Regions from separate parts of the Streptomyces sp. ML-6 genome, predicted to be linked through region 1. Evidence: riboswitches for the same ligand, from Rfam matches in the RefSeq annotation. Region 1 holds a riboswitch; each other region holds the start of a gene.

What was found. A riboswitch is a leader RNA that binds a small molecule or an ion and turns the genes downstream of it on or off. The one in region 1 is predicted to bind cyclic di-AMP.
Region 2: linked by a shared signal. The riboswitch ahead of OCT49_RS30950 (M23 family metallopeptidase) and the one ahead of OCT49_RS03475 (C40 family peptidase) in region 1 are both predicted to bind cyclic di-AMP.
Region 3: linked by a shared signal. The riboswitch ahead of OCT49_RS12580 (transglycosylase family protein) and the one ahead of OCT49_RS03475 (C40 family peptidase) in region 1 are both predicted to bind cyclic di-AMP.
Region 4: linked by a shared signal. The riboswitch ahead of OCT49_RS27390 (M23 family metallopeptidase) and the one ahead of OCT49_RS03475 (C40 family peptidase) in region 1 are both predicted to bind cyclic di-AMP.

The regions. Positions count from the first base shown of each region.
Region 1 is NZ_JAOTIK010000001.1:807,025-811,022, reverse strand. It holds gene OCT49_RS03495 (8-amino-7-oxononanoate synthase) at 1-734, shown strand, start outside; gene OCT49_RS03490 (DUF397 domain-containing protein) at 727-933, opposite strand; gene OCT49_RS03485 (helix-turn-helix domain-containing protein) at 958-1,818, opposite strand; gene OCT49_RS03480 (ATP-binding protein) at 2,021-2,452, shown strand; gene OCT49_RS03475 (C40 family peptidase) at 2,538-3,011, opposite strand; cyclic di-AMP (ydaO/yuaA leader) riboswitch at 3,015-3,187, opposite strand; gene OCT49_RS03470 (hypothetical protein) at 3,585-3,893, opposite strand; gene OCT49_RS03465 (ATP-dependent Clp protease proteolytic subunit) at 3,901-3,998, opposite strand, start outside.
Region 2 is NZ_JAOTIK010000001.1:7,042,162-7,046,159, forward strand. It holds gene OCT49_RS30930 (DUF6126 family protein) at 1-49, shown strand, start outside; gene OCT49_RS30935 (tyrosine-protein phosphatase) at 160-972, opposite strand; gene OCT49_RS30940 (hypothetical protein) at 1,088-1,225, shown strand; partial or broken gene OCT49_RS30945 (alpha-galactosidase) at 1,257-1,624, shown strand; cyclic di-AMP (ydaO/yuaA leader) riboswitch at 1,967-2,121, shown strand; gene OCT49_RS30950 (M23 family metallopeptidase) at 2,125-3,081, shown strand; gene OCT49_RS30955 (SGNH/GDSL hydrolase family protein) at 3,292-3,998, shown strand, end outside.
Region 3 is NZ_JAOTIK010000001.1:2,913,437-2,917,434, forward strand. It holds gene eno (phosphopyruvate hydratase) at 1-1,234, opposite strand, end outside; gene OCT49_RS12580 (transglycosylase family protein) at 1,576-2,355, opposite strand; cyclic di-AMP (ydaO/yuaA leader) riboswitch at 2,359-2,530, opposite strand; gene OCT49_RS12585 (transglycosylase family protein) at 2,842-3,876, opposite strand; gene OCT49_RS12590 (cytochrome P450 family protein) at 3,982-3,998, opposite strand, start outside.
Region 4 is NZ_JAOTIK010000001.1:6,185,895-6,189,892, forward strand. It holds gene OCT49_RS27385 (M16 family metallopeptidase) at 1-1,070, shown strand, start outside; cyclic di-AMP (ydaO/yuaA leader) riboswitch at 1,306-1,469, shown strand; gene OCT49_RS27390 (M23 family metallopeptidase) at 1,483-2,274, shown strand; gene OCT49_RS27395 (GntR family transcriptional regulator) at 2,510-3,232, shown strand; gene OCT49_RS27400 (HPr family phosphocarrier protein) at 3,557-3,838, opposite strand.

The sequences.
Region 1 (3,998 bases):
GCGCCGAGACCGCCGTGGTCACACACGCCGACCCCGACGCCGTGCGCAAGGAACTGCGGGCGCACGACGGCAGGGCGCTGGCCGTCACCGACTCGGTCTTCTCCGTCGACGGCGACGCGGCACCGCTGCCCGGCCTGGCCGACGTCTGCCGCGCGGAGGGCGCCGCGCTGCTCGTCGACGACGCGCACGGACTGGGCGTACTGGGGGAAGGCGGCCGAGGCGCGCTCGCCGCCGCCGGTCTCGCGGGCGGCACGGGGATCGTCGCCACGCTCACCCTCTCCAAGTCCCTCGGCAGCCAGGGCGGAGCCGTCCTCGGCCCCGCCCGGGTCATCGAGCACCTGGTCAACACGGCCCGTACGTTCATCTTCGACACCGGCCTCGCACCGGCCGCGGCGGGCGCCGCGCTGGGCGGCCTGCGGCTGCTGCGCCGGGAACCGGAGCGCGCCGGCCGGGCCCGCGAGGTCGCCACCGCCCTGTACGAGCGGCTGACGGCGGCCGGTCTGACCGCCGTGCGCCCCGACGCCGCGGTGGTGTCGGTGCGGGCCCCGTCGGCGGAGACCGCCGTGCGCTGGGCGGCCGACTGCCGTGCCGCCGGGGTCCTCGTGGGCTGCTTCCGGCCGCCGTCGGTGCCGGACGGGGTGTCCCGGCTGCGGCTGACCGCGCGCGCCGACCTGACCGAGGAGCAGATCGACACGGCCGTGGCGACCGTGCGGCGGACCGCCCCCGTCAGCTGAACGGATCCCGGCACAGATCGGAGACGAAAGAGGTCCAGGCCACCGCGGAGAATTGCAGCGGTGGCCTGGACACGTCCTTGGAGTCCCGTACGACCAGCCGCCCGTCCGTGAACGGAGCGGCTTCCACACAGTTGTTCATACCCGTGCTGCGGCTGCTGCGCCGCCACCGTAAGTCGTGTTGTGCGAGGCAATCCGACATGACGTCCTCTCGGGCGGTCCGAAGTCACCGGTCGCCGCGGTCGATCGCGGCGATGAGGTCCAACGAGTGCTCGGGCGACAGCGCGTGTGCCTGCATGGTGCGGAAGGCCGAGCCGTACGCCTCAAGGTCTTCTTTCCGCTCCAGGTAGAGGCTACTCGTCAAATGGTCAAGAACAATCACGTCGAGATCAGAAGTGTTCGGAAAGGAGAAAATAACGAAAGGGCCGGTGAGGCCGGCGTAGCCACCGACCGAGAACGGAAGCAACTGGAGTTGCACATGGGGGAGTTGGGCCACCCGGGCCAGATGACGCAACTGATCCCTCATCACCCGGCGCCCACCGACCTCCCGCCGCAGGACCGCCTCGTCGAGCACCGCGCTCAGCCGCAACGGCGGATCGCTGCTCAGCACCCCCTGCCGGGCGAGGCGCACCTCCACCAGTGAGTCCAGCCGGGCGGCGGGCAGTCCGTCCAGCGAAGCCCGGGTCACCGCACGCGCGTAGTCGGCCGTCTGAAGGAGCCCCGGCACCACCGAGGTCTCCAGGGTGCGCGCGGTCCGCGCCTGGGACTCCAGACTGATGAAATCGCGGTACTGGGGCGGGATCAGGCCGCGATAGGCGTGCCACCACCCGGTGCCGCCCCCGCCGGCCGAACCCGCCAGGGTCGCCAGGAGATCCCGCAACTGCGTGTCGTCCACGCCGTAGGCGTCCAGCAGCCGGGTCACATCGGCCGGCCGCACCCCGCTGACACCGGTCTCGATCCGACTGACCTTCGACTGGTGCCAGCCGAGTATCCGCGCGGCGTCCCGGCTGGTCAGCCCCGATGTGTGGCGCAGGCTCCGGAGCTCCTCCCCGAGCTTGCGACGCCGTACCGCAGGACCGTGCCGCATCCACGGCCTCCCTCCCTCGCCCGCCGGACGGACATTGTCGCCCGCGCACGGTTTCGCGTGAGGGGGTTCACCGCATCGAGCGACAGATATATGCATATCTTGGTGGATCACCGTTGCAGAGGGCAGCATCGGTGGCAATCTGGCGCGAAGCACGACCCGGAGCGACAGCCGGTCGGTCCGGGTGGGAAAGGGGCGGCTTGCCATGGCGGATCATCAGGAAGCAAGCGTCACTCTGCCGAGCGAGCCGGTCTCGGTCGCGGCGGCCCGGAAGTACGTGGCCATGGTGCTCACCGAATGGGGCCTGACCGCCGACACCGAATTCGCCGACGGCATCCGGCTCATCGTCTCGGAACTCGCGACCAACGCCGTTCAGCACACCTTCGGGCAGTCGCCCACCTTCACGGTGGACCTCCGGCTGGACCGGGAGGAACAACTGTCGCTGGGGGTGACGGACAGTCATCCCCGGTGGCCCCGGCGACTGCCAGCGGCCGTCCAGCAGGACAACGGACGAGGCATGGTCATCATCCGGACCCTGGCCAAGGAATACGGAGGACGGCTCGCGGTCACCCCCACCGCCGCCGGCGGCAAGACGGTATGGATCGTGCTCCCGTGGCCCGGTCCCGTGCACGCCTGAGGAGGGGCCGGACGGGCGGTGGACGCCGCCACCGCCCGTCCGGGGCACGGCCCGCGGAAGGCGGTCCCGGGCCGCTGGGCGTGCCTCAACGGACCCGCCCGTAGTAGACGCTCCTCGTCCAGATCTTCTCCAGCCGGACCACCGCGCCGGTCCTCGGCGAGTGCCAGATCTTTCCCTTCCCGGCGTAGATCCCCACGTGGTAGACGCTGCGGCCGGAGTGGAAGAAGACCAGGTCGCCACGTTGCCGGTTCGAGGCCGAGATGTGACGGGTCTTGTTGTACTGCTGCTGGGCCGTGCGGGGTAGCTTCTTGCCCGCCTTCTTGAACGAGTAGAGCGTCAGGCCGGAGCAGTCGAAACGGTGGGGGCCGGCGGCTCCCCAGCGGTAGGGCGAACCCTTCTTCGACGCGGCGATGCTGAGTGCCTTCATCGAGCGGGTCGCTGCCTGGGCCTCCGTGGTGGCACCCGGGGCGAGCACGGTGCCGCCGACGGCGGCGAGCGTCAGAACCGAGGCCGTACCGGCCCGGGCGATCAGAGACGGGACATGAACCTGCGCAGTCATGCGCAACCCTTCGTCAGCCGCCTGTGAAGGATGACCTGTCGGGTTCGGGCTGGCGAAGTTGCCCGGCCGCTTTCGGCGGCTTCACCCCGAGGGACGACCGATGTTCCGGCCGACCCGTTGTGCTCGGGTCCTCCACTCCTGCCGATCCACTTCCGTCGACCAGGCATCCGGGCGGCGGCAGGACTCGGCGTCCGCCCGGACCGCCCCGCCGCGGTGGCGGGGGCTTGTCGTCCCAGGGATCTTGACGCACTCACTGCCGGATTTCCGAGCCGAAACAGGGATATGTGAGGCTCCTCACGACTGACCCGTTCGAGTGGACGTGGCGATTCCGATGGCTGTTCGGGATATTCGGCCCGGTCCCGTACCAGGGGCGGAACAGTTGATTCCGCCCACTGGTCACGCGGAAAACGCAAGTTGGAAAGTCCCTCGCGCGAGGGACTTCCTACGCCGAACGAGCGAGGAATTTCGCCATGCGCTCCGGGCGTGTCGAGTACGGGAGTTGGGTGACGCCCGCCGCGCTCCGGAGCGGGGGAGTTGCGCACCCTCCGGCGGTCACGAAGGGGCGGGCGCCGGTCAACTCGCCGGAGCGGGCGGTACGGTGACGCGCCCGGCCCGCCGCTCCCCGTCCAGCACGCGCAGTGCCCGGGCCAGGGTGGCGGCATGGATCCGGGCCTCCCCGCGCTCGTGCATCAGCGCCAGCGCGTCCCGCAGGTCGCCGGCCCGTGAGACCAGTGCCTGCGCGGCGCGCAACGCCCCGTAGGTGTCGCTGCCCCGGGCCGGGTTGATCCGGCCCAGCTGGTCGAGGACTTCGAGGTAGCGGTCGATGAACTCCCCCTCGGCGCGGGTCAGTGCGGGGAGCGGCGGGAAGTCGGGCGGCTGCATCGGGCGTTCACCGCGCGCCGTGCGGAGGGAGCGACGCCCTGCGGCTCGTCATGATGTGGTCGACCAGGCCGTACGCCTTGGCCCCCGCCGCGTCGAGGACCAGGT
Region 2 (3,998 bases), 6.2 Mb from region 1:
CCTCGCGGCCTTCCTCTACCTGCTGTTCGCGGTGGCGGGCAAGGGCTGAACACGCGCCGGGGCGGATCGGGCGCACTCCCGTTCACGCCCCGCCCGTACTCCGCTCCCGCGCGCGCCGTTTCCGGCCGCGCCCCGTTCCGGACCGCGCCCCGTTCCCGATCAGGACTCGTCGAGGAGCCGGTCGCGCAGCCGCTCGCGGGTCTCGGGGGAGAGCTTCAGTCCCTCGGAGAAGTAGCGGTCCGTGCCGCCCCAGGTCTCGTCGATGACGGCGAAGGCCGCGGCCAGGTACTCGGCACGGGCTCCGAAGAGCGGATTGAGCAGCTCCATCACCTCGTCCGACATGCCCTTCGCCGACATGTCGCTGCGGCGCACCTTGTAGCGGCGGTGGGCATCGTTGGACTTCAGGTAGTCGGCCTCGATCTCCTCGCGCCCGACCCCGACGGCCAGCAGCGACACCGCGATCGCCAGGCCGGCCCGGTCCTTGCCCGCCGCGCAGTGCATCAGTGCCGGAACGCTGTCCTCGGCCAGGGCGTGCAGGACCTGGCTGTGCTCGGCGGTCCGGTCCAGAATGATCGACCGGTACGAGGCGATCATCCGGTTCACCCCCTTGCCGTCGCCGAGTATCGCGTGCAGCTGCGCGACGTCGCCGTCCCGGACCACGTGCCAGAACTCCGCCCCGTCGGCCGGGTCGGAGAGGGGTATGTTCACGCTCCGCACACCGGGCAGCTCCACGTCCAGGCCGTCGAGCCGCCGGTCGGTCTCGTTGCGGAAGTCGAAGACGGTGTGCAGACCGAGACCGCCGAGGAAGGCTGCGTCCTCGGCCGTGGCGTGCGCGAGGTGACCGCTGCGGAAGAGCCGCCCGTGCCGCACCCGTCGGCCGTCCGCCGCGGGCAGGCCGCCCACGTCGCGGAAGTTGCGGACGCCCGCCAGCTCGGGTTCCGTCGACGGGATCTGCGGCAACTGCTGGGTCACGGCGACTCCTGGAAGGTCTCTGGGGCCGGCGGGAGTCGCCGGCAAGGCCACTCCCGCGACGATACGACATGGATTCCTCAGGCAATCATCTCGGCCATTGCCTGTCGATACCCCTGTGACCCTCGCGAACTCCCTTGTTCCTGCGGCCGGTCCGCCCGGTGAATGGCCCGCGGGCCGGGTCCGGCTGCTCGCCGGGGCGGACAGCGGTGACGCGCTGCGGCTCACCGAGCGGAACGAGCTGATCCACCTGTAACTGGAGGCCGAAGCTCTCCCTCGTGGCGGCCGAGCCCCTGGCGAAGGAGCCGGAGCCGTCCTCCCGGCCCTTCGAAATCCGGGTCGAACCGGAAAGGGCTGACCCGGACAATGATCTCCATCGTGCGCACCCGGACCGGGTGCGGCACTTCCCAAGCGGGAAGCGGGCCGATTGCCGCAATCGGCTGGTGCTGAACCGGCCCGCACCGATGTGCGCGAATATCTCCTGGAACAGCTGGACACCCTGCTCTCCAGCGCTCCCGTCGACTGGGCGAAATGGGATTTCAACCGCTGTTTCACCGATGCGGGGTGGCCGGGTGAGGGGTATCCGCAGAGGCCCCGGGTCGAGCACGTGGCTGCCCGGTACGCGCTGATCGACCGACTCGGGGCCGCACGCCCCGCCCCGGGGGATCTTGACGCGCGTGCTGAGGCTCCGAAAGGGGCGACGCGCGAGCCATGTCCAAAATGTGCGCTTTCGAGCAACTTGCTCGGATTGCGTGGGGGATGGCCGCCCATTGGTGAGCGGGATCATATCCGTGACGGTGTGTGGCGAAGGAGCGGTCGGGAATTCCGTGCGCGGCGCGGAAAGGCAAGATCCTTAATCCACGGAGGGTGACCGGAATTCCGTGCCGATTTCCCGGGTGTGGAATCCGGCCCGGAACTCGTGGCTTGTTCTCGGTGTCCCGGCTCGCCTACGGTCACCGTCAATCCGGACGGACCGCCCAATCCTGCCGCCGCCCGGAATTCGCACCCACTGATCGCGTGGCAGGAGCGGGGGAACCAGGTAAGTCGCCGACCGGGAAATCCGGCCGGCTAGGGGTGAAGTCGCGCTCGCGCGGCCGGGCATCTCCAGCCCGAACCCGACAGCTCACCTCGCAGGCGCCGGAGAGGAAATACTTCATGCCCATATCGGGTAAGCACCGTCGTCCCAAGGTCGGCCCCATCGCCCGCGGCGTCGTCGCGGCGAGCGCCGGTGGCGCCGTCATCGCGCTCCCGCTGCTCGGCGCCACCGGTGCCCACGCCGCGGAGCAGGCCGCCCCGGCCGCCGTGCCGCAGCAGGCTCCCGTCACCACCGCGCCCGCCCAGCCGGTCGCGCAGAAGCAGGCCCCCGCCGCCACGACGTACTCCGTCGTCCCCGGCGACTACCTGGCGAAGATCGCGGCCGAGCACAAGGTCCAGGGCGGCTGGCAGAAGCTGTACCAGGACAACCGCCAGGTCGTCGGCGAGAACCCCGGCCTGATCTTCCCGGGCATGAAGCTGACCCTCGGCGCCAAGGCGTCCGGCGGCGCCGCGTCCACCGGCGCGGGCACCGGCTCGTCCCTCCCGTCGAAGGCCCCCTCGGTGCCCTCGACCGCGAAGAAGTCGGCCCCGGTCAAGTCGGCTCCGGTCAAGACCGCGCCCGCCGCCCAGTCCAAGGCCGCGACCTCCGCCCCGGCCGCTCAGGGCGCCGGCTCCGGTTACGTCCACCCGGTTCCCGGCAACCACACCACCAACTACCGGGCCTCCGGCTCCAACTGGTCCAGCGGCAGCCACAGCGGGATCGACTTCCCCGTCTCCACCGGCACCAGCGTGAAGGCCATCACCTCGGGCACCGTCGTCACCGCCGGCTGGGGCGGCGCGTACGGCAACCAGGTCGTCATCAAGCACGCCGACGGCCGCTACTCGCAGTACGGCCACATGTCCTCCCTCTCCGTCTCGGCGGGCCAGAGCGTGAGCGCCGGGCAGCAGATCGGCCTCTCCGGCTCCACCGGCAACTCCACCGGCCCGCACCTGCACTTCGAGGTCCGCACCGGTCCGGCGTACGGCTCGGACATCGACCCCATCGCCTACCTGGCCTCGCACGGCATCCACGTCTGATCCGTGTGGATCCACGCCTGATCCGTACGGCCGGGCAACCGGACGGCGGAATCCGGCCCGGGTGAAACGGAAGGGGCGGTGCGCGACGGCGCACCGCCCCTTCGGCGTATTCCCCCTTTGCCAAAAACTGACCGGGTGGTCTATCTCACCTCTCGTCAACCCCATATTACGGTCGCGTAGGTCACATTCGTCGGTGCAGGATAAGCGCTTGTGGCAGACGATTCGAGAAAAAATCAACGTGGCATCACCAACCGACATGGTGTCATCGGGTCGTACGCGGCGATCGGCGACAGCTTCACCGAGGGAGTCGGCGACCCGGGCCCGGACGGGACCTTCGTCGGCTGGGCGGACCGGTTCGCGGTACTCCTCGCGGACCAACTCCCGGACACCGGACCGGACGTGGGCCCCCACGGGGACTTCCGGTACGCCAACCTCGCCGTACGTGGACGCCTCCTCGACCAGATCGTCGAGGAGCAGGTGCCGCGCGCCAAGGAACTCGCCCCCGACCTGGTGAGCTTCTGCGCGGGCGGCAACGACATCATCCGCCCCGGGACCGACCCCGACGACGTGGCCGAGCGCTTCGAGCGCGCGGTCGCCGACCTGACCGGATCGGTCGGGACGGTCATGATCACCACCGGCTTCGACACCCGCGGCGTCCCCGTGCTGCGCCATCTGCGCGGCAAGATCGCCACGTACAACGCCCATGTGCGGGCCATCGCGGACCGCTACGGGTGCCCGGTCCTCGACCTGTGGTCGCTGCGGTCCGTCCAGGACCGGCGCGCCTGGGACGACGACCGGCTCCACCTCTCGCCCGAGGGACACACCAGGGTCGCGCTGCGCGCCGCCCAGGTCCTCGGCATGGAGGTGCCGGCCGACCCCGACCAGGAATGGCCCCCGCAGGCCCAGCGCGGCACGCT
Region 3 (3,998 bases), 2.1 Mb from region 1:
CGTCGTCGAGGATCTCCTCGATGCGCAGCAGCTGGTTGTACTTGGCGACGCGCTCGGAACGGGCCGGGGCGCCGGTCTTGATCTGGCCGCAGTTGGTGGCGACGGCGAGGTCGGCGATGGTGACGTCCTCGGTCTCGCCGGAGCGGTGCGACATCATGCACTTGAAGCCGTTGCGCTGGGCCAGCTCCACGGCGTCCAGGGTCTCGGTCAGCGAACCGATCTGGTTGACCTTGACGAGCAGGGCGTTGGCGGAGCCCTCCTCGATGCCGCGGGCCAGGCGCTCCGGGTTGGTGACGAACAGGTCGTCGCCGACGAGCTGGACCTTGGAGCCGAGCTTGTCGGTGATGGCCTTCCAGCCGGCCCAGTCGTCCTCGTACAGCGGGTCCTCGATGGAGACCAGCGGGTACGCGGAGACGAGCTCCTCGTAGTACTCGGTCATCTCGGCGGCCGAGCGGGACTTGCCCTCGAACTCGTACGCGCCGTCCTTGTAGAACTCGGAGGCGGCGACGTCGAGCGCGAGCGCGATGTCCTTGCCCGGGACGTAGCCGGCTTCCTTGATGGCTTCCAGGATGAGGTCGAGGGCGGCGCGGTTCGAGTCCAGGTTCGGCGCGAAGCCGCCCTCGTCGCCGAGACCGGTCGACAGGCCCTTGGCCTTCAGGACCTTCTTCAGCGTGTGGTAGACCTCGGTGCCCCAGCGCAGGGCCTCGGAGAAGGACTCCGCGCCGATCGGGGCGATCATGAACTCCTGGATGTCCACGTTGGAGTCGGCGTGCGAGCCGCCGTTGAGGATGTTCATCATCGGAACGGGCAGCAGGTGCGCGTTCGGGCCGCCCAGGTAGCGGAACAGCGGCAGGTCCGAGGCCTCGGACGCGGCGTGGGCGACGGCCAGCGAGACACCGAGGATGGCGTTGGCGCCGAGCGAGCCCTTGTTCTCCGTGGCGTCCAGGTCGAACATCGCCTGGTCGATCAGGCGCTGCTCGGTGGCGTCGTAGCCGACGAGCTCCGGGCCGATCTGCTCGATCACGGCGAGGACGGCCTTCTCGACGCCCTTGCCCTGGTAGCGGTTGGGGTCACCGTCACGAAGCTCGATGGCCTCGAACGCACCGGTGGAGGCGCCGGACGGGACGGCAGCACGGCCGGTGCTGCCGTCGTCGAGGCCGACCTCGACCTCGACCGTGGGGTTTCCGCGGGAGTCGAGGATTTCCCGGGCTACGACGACGTCGATGGACGGCACGAGGCATCTCCTTCTGGGATATGACGCTGGTTGTGCAGGGTCGCTTTGGCCTTGCGACAAGAGCCTAACCGGCCCGGCCCGATCAGCCCGACGACCGCCCGTCCCCTGGGACGAAAAAGGACCCGGGGGCGGACAATCCGGGAGGAAAGACCAGATTTTTACCGGTCAGTAACTACAGGAGTTGAACAGTCCCTCCCCTTTACGGGGAGGAGGGCTCCGGCGAGGAGAGGGCCGTGCAGGGAGGGCCGGGGCCCGCCCGTGCGGCGGGAAGGCGGAAACCCCGGGCCGCGCGTACGGAGGGTCGCGCGGCCCGGGGCTGCCGGGGGAGGAGAGAGTCCCGGTTACTTCGTCAGGTGCAGCTGCTGACCCGGGTAGATCAGGTCGGCGTTCTCGACGATGTCCTTGTTCAGCTCGAACAGCTTCTGCCAGCCGCCCTTGACGCCCTGCTCGGCGGCGATCCTGCTCAGCGAGTCGCCGGCGACGACCTCGTACTCGCCGTCACCCTTCTTGACCTTCTTGCCGGTCGGGGTGGTGACGGTCTTCTTCGCCTCGGCCCGCGGGGCGGCGGAGCGCTCGGAGCGGGAGGCGGCGGGGGCCTCGGTGCGCTCCTGCTTCGGCTGGGCCTGGCGGGTCGGCTGCGACTGCTGCTTCGGGGCGGCCGGGGCGCTCTGCTGCTGGGTGGAGCCGGACTTCTCGGTGGAGCCGGTGGAGGCGGAGGAGCCGGTGTCGACGCCCGGGTCGACACCGTCGTTGGTCAGGCCGCCGGCGCGGGCGCAGCCCCAGGCGCCCGGGCCCTGCATGTCGAGGAGGCGCTCGGCGGTGGCGATCTGCTGGGCCTTGGTGGCCAGGTCGGCGCGGGGGGCGTACTGCAGACCGCCGGCGGCGGCCCAGCTGGACTGGGAGAACTGCAGGCCGCCGTAGTAGCCGTTGCCGGTGTTGATCGACCAGTTGCCACCGGACTCGCACTGGGCGACGGCGTCCCAGGTGGCGACGGAGGCGGCGGAGGCGCTGCTCGCACCCATCAGGGGGGCGGCGACGGCGGCACCGGTGACACCGGCGAGCGTGGCGATGCGGACCGCCTTGGACGGGCGGCGGTGCTTGCCCTTGCTGGAAAACAGCATGGAACTTCTCCTCACCGACGCCTACGAGGTGAGCTGTCGGGTTCGGGCCAAGTGAGTTGCCCGGTCGCACGTCCTAGCACGCGACTTCACCCCAAGCCGGTCCTGATGCGTCCTTCGACGATCGGGGCCGGCGCCTACCTGGGTCCCCCGCTCCTGCCTACGGCGCTTTACGCGTCTGTTCCCTCCGACCGACGGCAGGATTCGGCGTGACGGTCGACGGGGCCCGCGGTGCGAGCGGTTCCGACCGTAGACATACGCAACCCCCACATTCAAAGATGGACACATCGGACAATAAGCCCTTACTTGCATCTGAGGATCCATCGTTTCCGCAGGTCGGGCCCGATGTGCGAGGGCTCCCGGCGCGCGACACGCCAGTTGACGCAAAGAGACCCATGTCTCACTTACGCATAAGTGGACATAGGTCCCTGAACTGCCCCGGTTCCGGGGTCTTTTTCAGCCAGCCATCAGGCCGCTCTCACGCGGCTCTCACTCGGCGCCCACCTCGAGGTCGAGCCGCTGGCCGGGAAGGATGAGATCCGGGTCGGAGCCGACCTCGGCCCTGTTCGCCTCGTACAGCGCAACCCACCCACCAGGGACCTTCTGCTCGTCGGCGATGGCCCAGAGGTTGTCGCCGGGGCGGACGGTGTACGGGTCACCGGCGGCCGGGACGTCCGTGCCGCGCGCACCGTCACCGCCGCGGGAGGCGTGACGGCCCGACTCGCGACCCTCGTCGACACCCACCTCGCGGCCGTCCTCGACGGCCGGCGCACCGCGGTGCTTTCCACCCTGACCGCTGGACGATTCAGGTGAACCGGACGGTACGGACTTCTCGGGCGTGTCGGACGGGGTCTCCGTGGAGCCCTCCGTGGAGCCCTCCGAGGACGGGGCCGTGGGGGTTCCGGACGAGGGGTCGGGCGAGGGCGTGACCGCCCCTGACGGCTCGTCGGCGCCGCCCGGTGCGGACGAACCGTCCTCGCCGTCCACGGCACCCGCACCGCCCGTGGCACCCTCCGACGGATCGGCCTCGCCGGCGGGGGGCTTCGACGTCTCCCCGGCGGGCTTCCCGCTCCGCTCCGGGTCCGCGGAGGCCACGGTCCCCGGGTCGGTGCCGGGCGCGGTCCCCGGGTCGACGCCGGGCAGCGCACCGTCCGTCGCGAGGCCGGAGATGACCGCGCAACTGGGCCACGCCTGCGGCCCCTGGTCCTCCAGGACCTTCTGGGCCACGGCGATCTGCTGCGCCCGGCTGGCGAGGTCGGCGCGCTCGGCGTACGACTCGCCGCCGTACGCCTTCCAGGTCTCCGGCGAGAGCTGGAGCCCGCCGTAGGAGCCGTTGCCGAAGTCGGCGCTCCACGTGCCGCCGCTCTCGCACTCGGCCACCCGGTCCCAGGTCGTGGCGTCGGCCGCGTGCGCACCGGAAGCGCCGAGCAGCGGGATGGCGATGGCGGACCCGGTCACGCCCGCGGCGACGACGATGGCGGGTGCCTGACGGGGGCGACGGTGTTTGCCGTTCGCGGAGCCCATGGGGTTGCCTTCCGTGTAGCTGACGTGTGACTGGTGGGTCGAACGGTGAACCTAGCCGGACCCGAACACGAGTCACAAGTCGATGCAGCGCGGATCACGTAAAAGTCACAGAGTTGACGGAG
Region 4 (3,998 bases), 5.4 Mb from region 1:
CCCTGGAGGTCCCGGCCTCCCGGCTCGCCAAGGCCCTGGCCCTGGTCGCCGAGGCCCTCCGGGCGCCCGCCTTCCCGGACGGCGAGATCGAGCGGCTGGTGCGCAACCGGCTCGACGAGATCCCGCACGAGCAGGCCAACCCGGCCAGGCGCGCCGCCAAGCAGCTCTCCAAGGAACTGTTCCCGGCCGAGGCGCGGATGTCGCGCCCGCGTCAGGGCACCGAGGAGACGGTGGAGCGGATCGACTCGGCGGCGGTGCGCGCGTTCTTCGACGCCCACGTCAGGCCGTCCACCGCGACCGCCGTGGTCGTCGGCGACCTCACCGGTATCGACCTGGACGCCCTGCTCGCCGACACGCTCGGCGACTGGTCGGGCGAGCCCGCCGCACCCCGGCCCGCCCCGCCGATCACCGCCGACGACACCGGGCGGGTGGTGATCGTCGACCGTCCGGGCGCGGTGCAGACGCAGCTGCTGATCGGCCGGATCGGCGCCGACCGGCACGACAGCGTGTGGCCGGCCCAGATGCTCGGCACGTACTGCCTGGGCGGCACGCTCACCTCCCGGCTGGACCGGGTGCTGCGCGAGGAGAAGGGCTACACCTACGGTGTCCGGGCCTTCGCCCAGGTACTGCGGTCCTCGGCCCCGGACTCCGAATCGGGCGCGACCGGCGCCTCGATGATCGCCATCAGCGGGTCCGTGGACACGGAGTCCACCGAGCCGGCGCTCAGGGACCTGTGGACGGTCCTGCGGACCCTGGCGGCGGAGGGCCTGACCGACGAGGAGCGCGAGACGGCCGTGCAGAACCTCGTGGGCGTGGCGCCCCTGAAGTTCGAGACCGCGGCCTCCGTCGCGGGCACCCTCGCCGACCAGGTGGAGCAGCACCTCCCCGACGACTACCAGGCACAGCTGTACGCCAGGCTCGCGGAGACCGGCACGGTCGAGGCGACCGCGGCGGTCGTCAACGCGTTCCCCGAGGACCGGCTGGTCACGATCCTCGTCGGTGACGCGGCCCGGATCGCGGAGCCGGTCCGCGCACTGGGCATCGGAGAGGTCTCGGTGGTCTCCGGCTGACGAACGGCCCCGCCGGAAGGCGGAAGGCCGGACATGCGCACACCCGGACAAAGGGAGGATCGCAGCGAGAGGGATTTCGCCGCGATTCTCCCTTTTGTCCGCTCTTGTGGGGGAGGTTGCCTGTCTGCCCTGTGGGATGCGCTACAAAAAGGCCTGCCCGTTTGGCGAATGAAAGCGGCCCCGCCTAGCGTCGGCTCGGCTGTCCGCCACTCGTATGCCGCAACCGCGACGTACCGGGCAGTCATCGCCGAGTCCCCGTCCGGCGCGAGCCAGGGGAGCCGGGGACCCATGAAGTCCCTGGGGTGAATCGGACGCCCGAGCCGCGACGGCCGGGGGTCCGTAGGAGACCTTCCTGCTCCGAACCCGTCAGCTAACCCGGTAGGCGAGAAGGAAGGAAAGGACCAGCCACTTCATGGCGTTCACCCGTGCCACCGGGAAGCACCGTGCCCCGAGCCGCCTGACGCGCGGGAGCGTGAAGGCCGTCGGCGTCGCGACCCTGGCCACCACCGGAGCCATCGGCGGCCTGGCCTCCCCGGCCCTCGCGGCGGGCTCCGACGCCCCCGCCACGAGCGGGGCCGGCCTGAACCAAATCATCGCCATCGACGCGACCCTCGCCGGCCAGATCGAGGCCCAGGCCGACGCACAGCAGCACCAGGCCGAGGCCGCGGCCGCGGCGAAGGCGGAGGCGGAGGCCAAGAGGAAGGCCGAAGCCAGGAAGAAGGCCGAGGCGAAGCGGGCGGCCGAGGCGCGTGCCGAGGAGGTGCGCGCCGCCCGGTCCGCCGAGCGTGCCCGGCTGGGCGCCTTCCGGCTGCCGGTCGCCGGTTCGTACGTCAGCACCGGCTACAAGTCCAACGGTTCGCTCTGGTCCTCCGGCAGCCACTCGGGCATCGACTTCCACGCTGCCTCCGGCAGCTCCGTCGTCGCCGTCGGCGCCGGTACGGTCGTCGAGGCCGGCTGGGGCGGCGCGTACGGCAACAACATCGTGCTCCGGATGACGGACGGGACGTACACGCAGTACGGCCACCTCTCCTCGATCGGCGTCTCCGTCGGCCAGAGCGTCGGCGCGGGCCAGCAGATCGGCCTCTCCGGCTCGACCGGCAACTCCACCGGCCCCCACCTCCACTTCGAGGCCCGCACGAGCCCGGCGTACGGCTCCGACGTGGACCCCGTCGCGTACCTGCGCGCGCACGGCGTCAACGTCTGACCCGCGCACTCCGCGGCACCCCTCCCCGCCCTTCCGATGGCCCCGGCAGTTCGCCGGGGCCATCGGCGTGTCCGCCCGGCACTCCGGCGCGGGCACCCGTTCGCCGAACCGCCCCGTGGCCAAAAGATATTCATGAATTTCCGTCCGGCATCGGAAATTCGGCCGCATTGCAATAGAGTCACGGGGCAGACACCGGTCGGCCGCGGTGTGCGGGTATTGAGGCGGAGGTTCGGGCATGCACATTCCGGCGCATTCGGCATGCAAGGCAATTCGTGACGACATCGTCTCGGGCGTCTTCGAGCGGGGCAGCCGGCTCACCGAGGATTTGCTGGCGCGCCGGTACGGGGTTTCCCGGGTCCCGGTGAGAGAGGCGCTGCGGACCCTGGAGGCGGAGGGGTTCGTGGTCACCCGCCGCCACGCGGGCGCCTGGGTCGCCGAGCCCACCGAGCTGGAGGCGGCCGACCTCCTGGAGGTCCGGATGCTGCTGGAGCCACTGGGCGCCGCGCGGGCCGCCCGGCGCCGCACCGAGGCGCACCTCAAGGTGCTGCGCGGCCTGGTCGGACTCGGCCGGGACCGGGCCGGGCGGGGCGAAGTGGAGGAGCTGCGCCCGCTGGACGGCTGGTTCCACGAGACGCTGGTGCAGGCATCGGGCAGCCCCGGCCTGACCGCCCTGCTCACTCAGCTCAGGTACAAGATCGCCTGGATGTACACGGTCGAGCCGCCCGCCCGGCCGATGGACTCCTGGGCCGAGCGCGGGGCCATCGTGGACGCGGTGGCGCGCCGCGACGCGGACCGGGCCAGGGCGCTGGCCGCCCAGCACGTCGAACGGGCCGCGGCCGCGCACCGGCTGCGCCGGACCGACCGGCCGGGGGACCGCACGGCCCGCCGGCCCGCTCCGCGCACCGGCCGGGTGAGGACTTCGAAACATTCCGTGCACACCGCGGGTGCGCGGCATTAACGATCACGCCGTATACAAAGGGGTGAAGCGTGATTCCGTGAAGGCGGGCCCTTCCCGCATTGATTTCACCGGCCTGAATTCATTCCGTCCTGATCCTGTGGGCTTTGATTCCCCGGTCCGGATCCGCTCGAGGATTCCACGGTCCGGATCTGCTCGGGCTGCTCCGTAATATTTCGGCGGGGGCACAGGGGAAACGCCGGGGAAGACGAGGGGAAGCTCCGAGAAGCAGAGGAAGCCCAAGAAGCAGGGGGAAGCCCGAGGGGCGGGAAACAAAAGAGCCGCGGCTCCGGTTCAGGGTGCCGCGACTCTCTCGCAGAAAATGTTTCAGACGGTCTCCGGAAGCTCCTCGAGCCCCTCGGCGACCAGCTTCGCCAGGCGGTCCAGGGCGACCTCGGCGTCGTCGGCCTCGGACGCGAGCACGATCTCCTCGCCCCCCTGCGCGCCGAGACCGAGCACCGCGAGCATGGAGGCGGCGTTCACCGGGGTGCCGTCGACCTTGGCGATCGTCATGGGGATGCCGGAAGCCGTGGCGGCACGGACGAAGATGGAAGCGGGGCGGGCGTGCAGGCCCTCGGCCCAACCGACGTTGACGCGGCGCTCAGCCATGGTTCTGCCCTTCATGGATCAACAGTTGTCTAGACCATTCTCTCACGCGGTGCGCGGTGCTCCGATCGGCCCGGAACGTGCCCACGACGCCCGCGGCGGTGCCGATCGCCCCCCCAGCCTGCCCCGGCCCCGACCCCCACGCGACCGGTGGCGGCGCCGT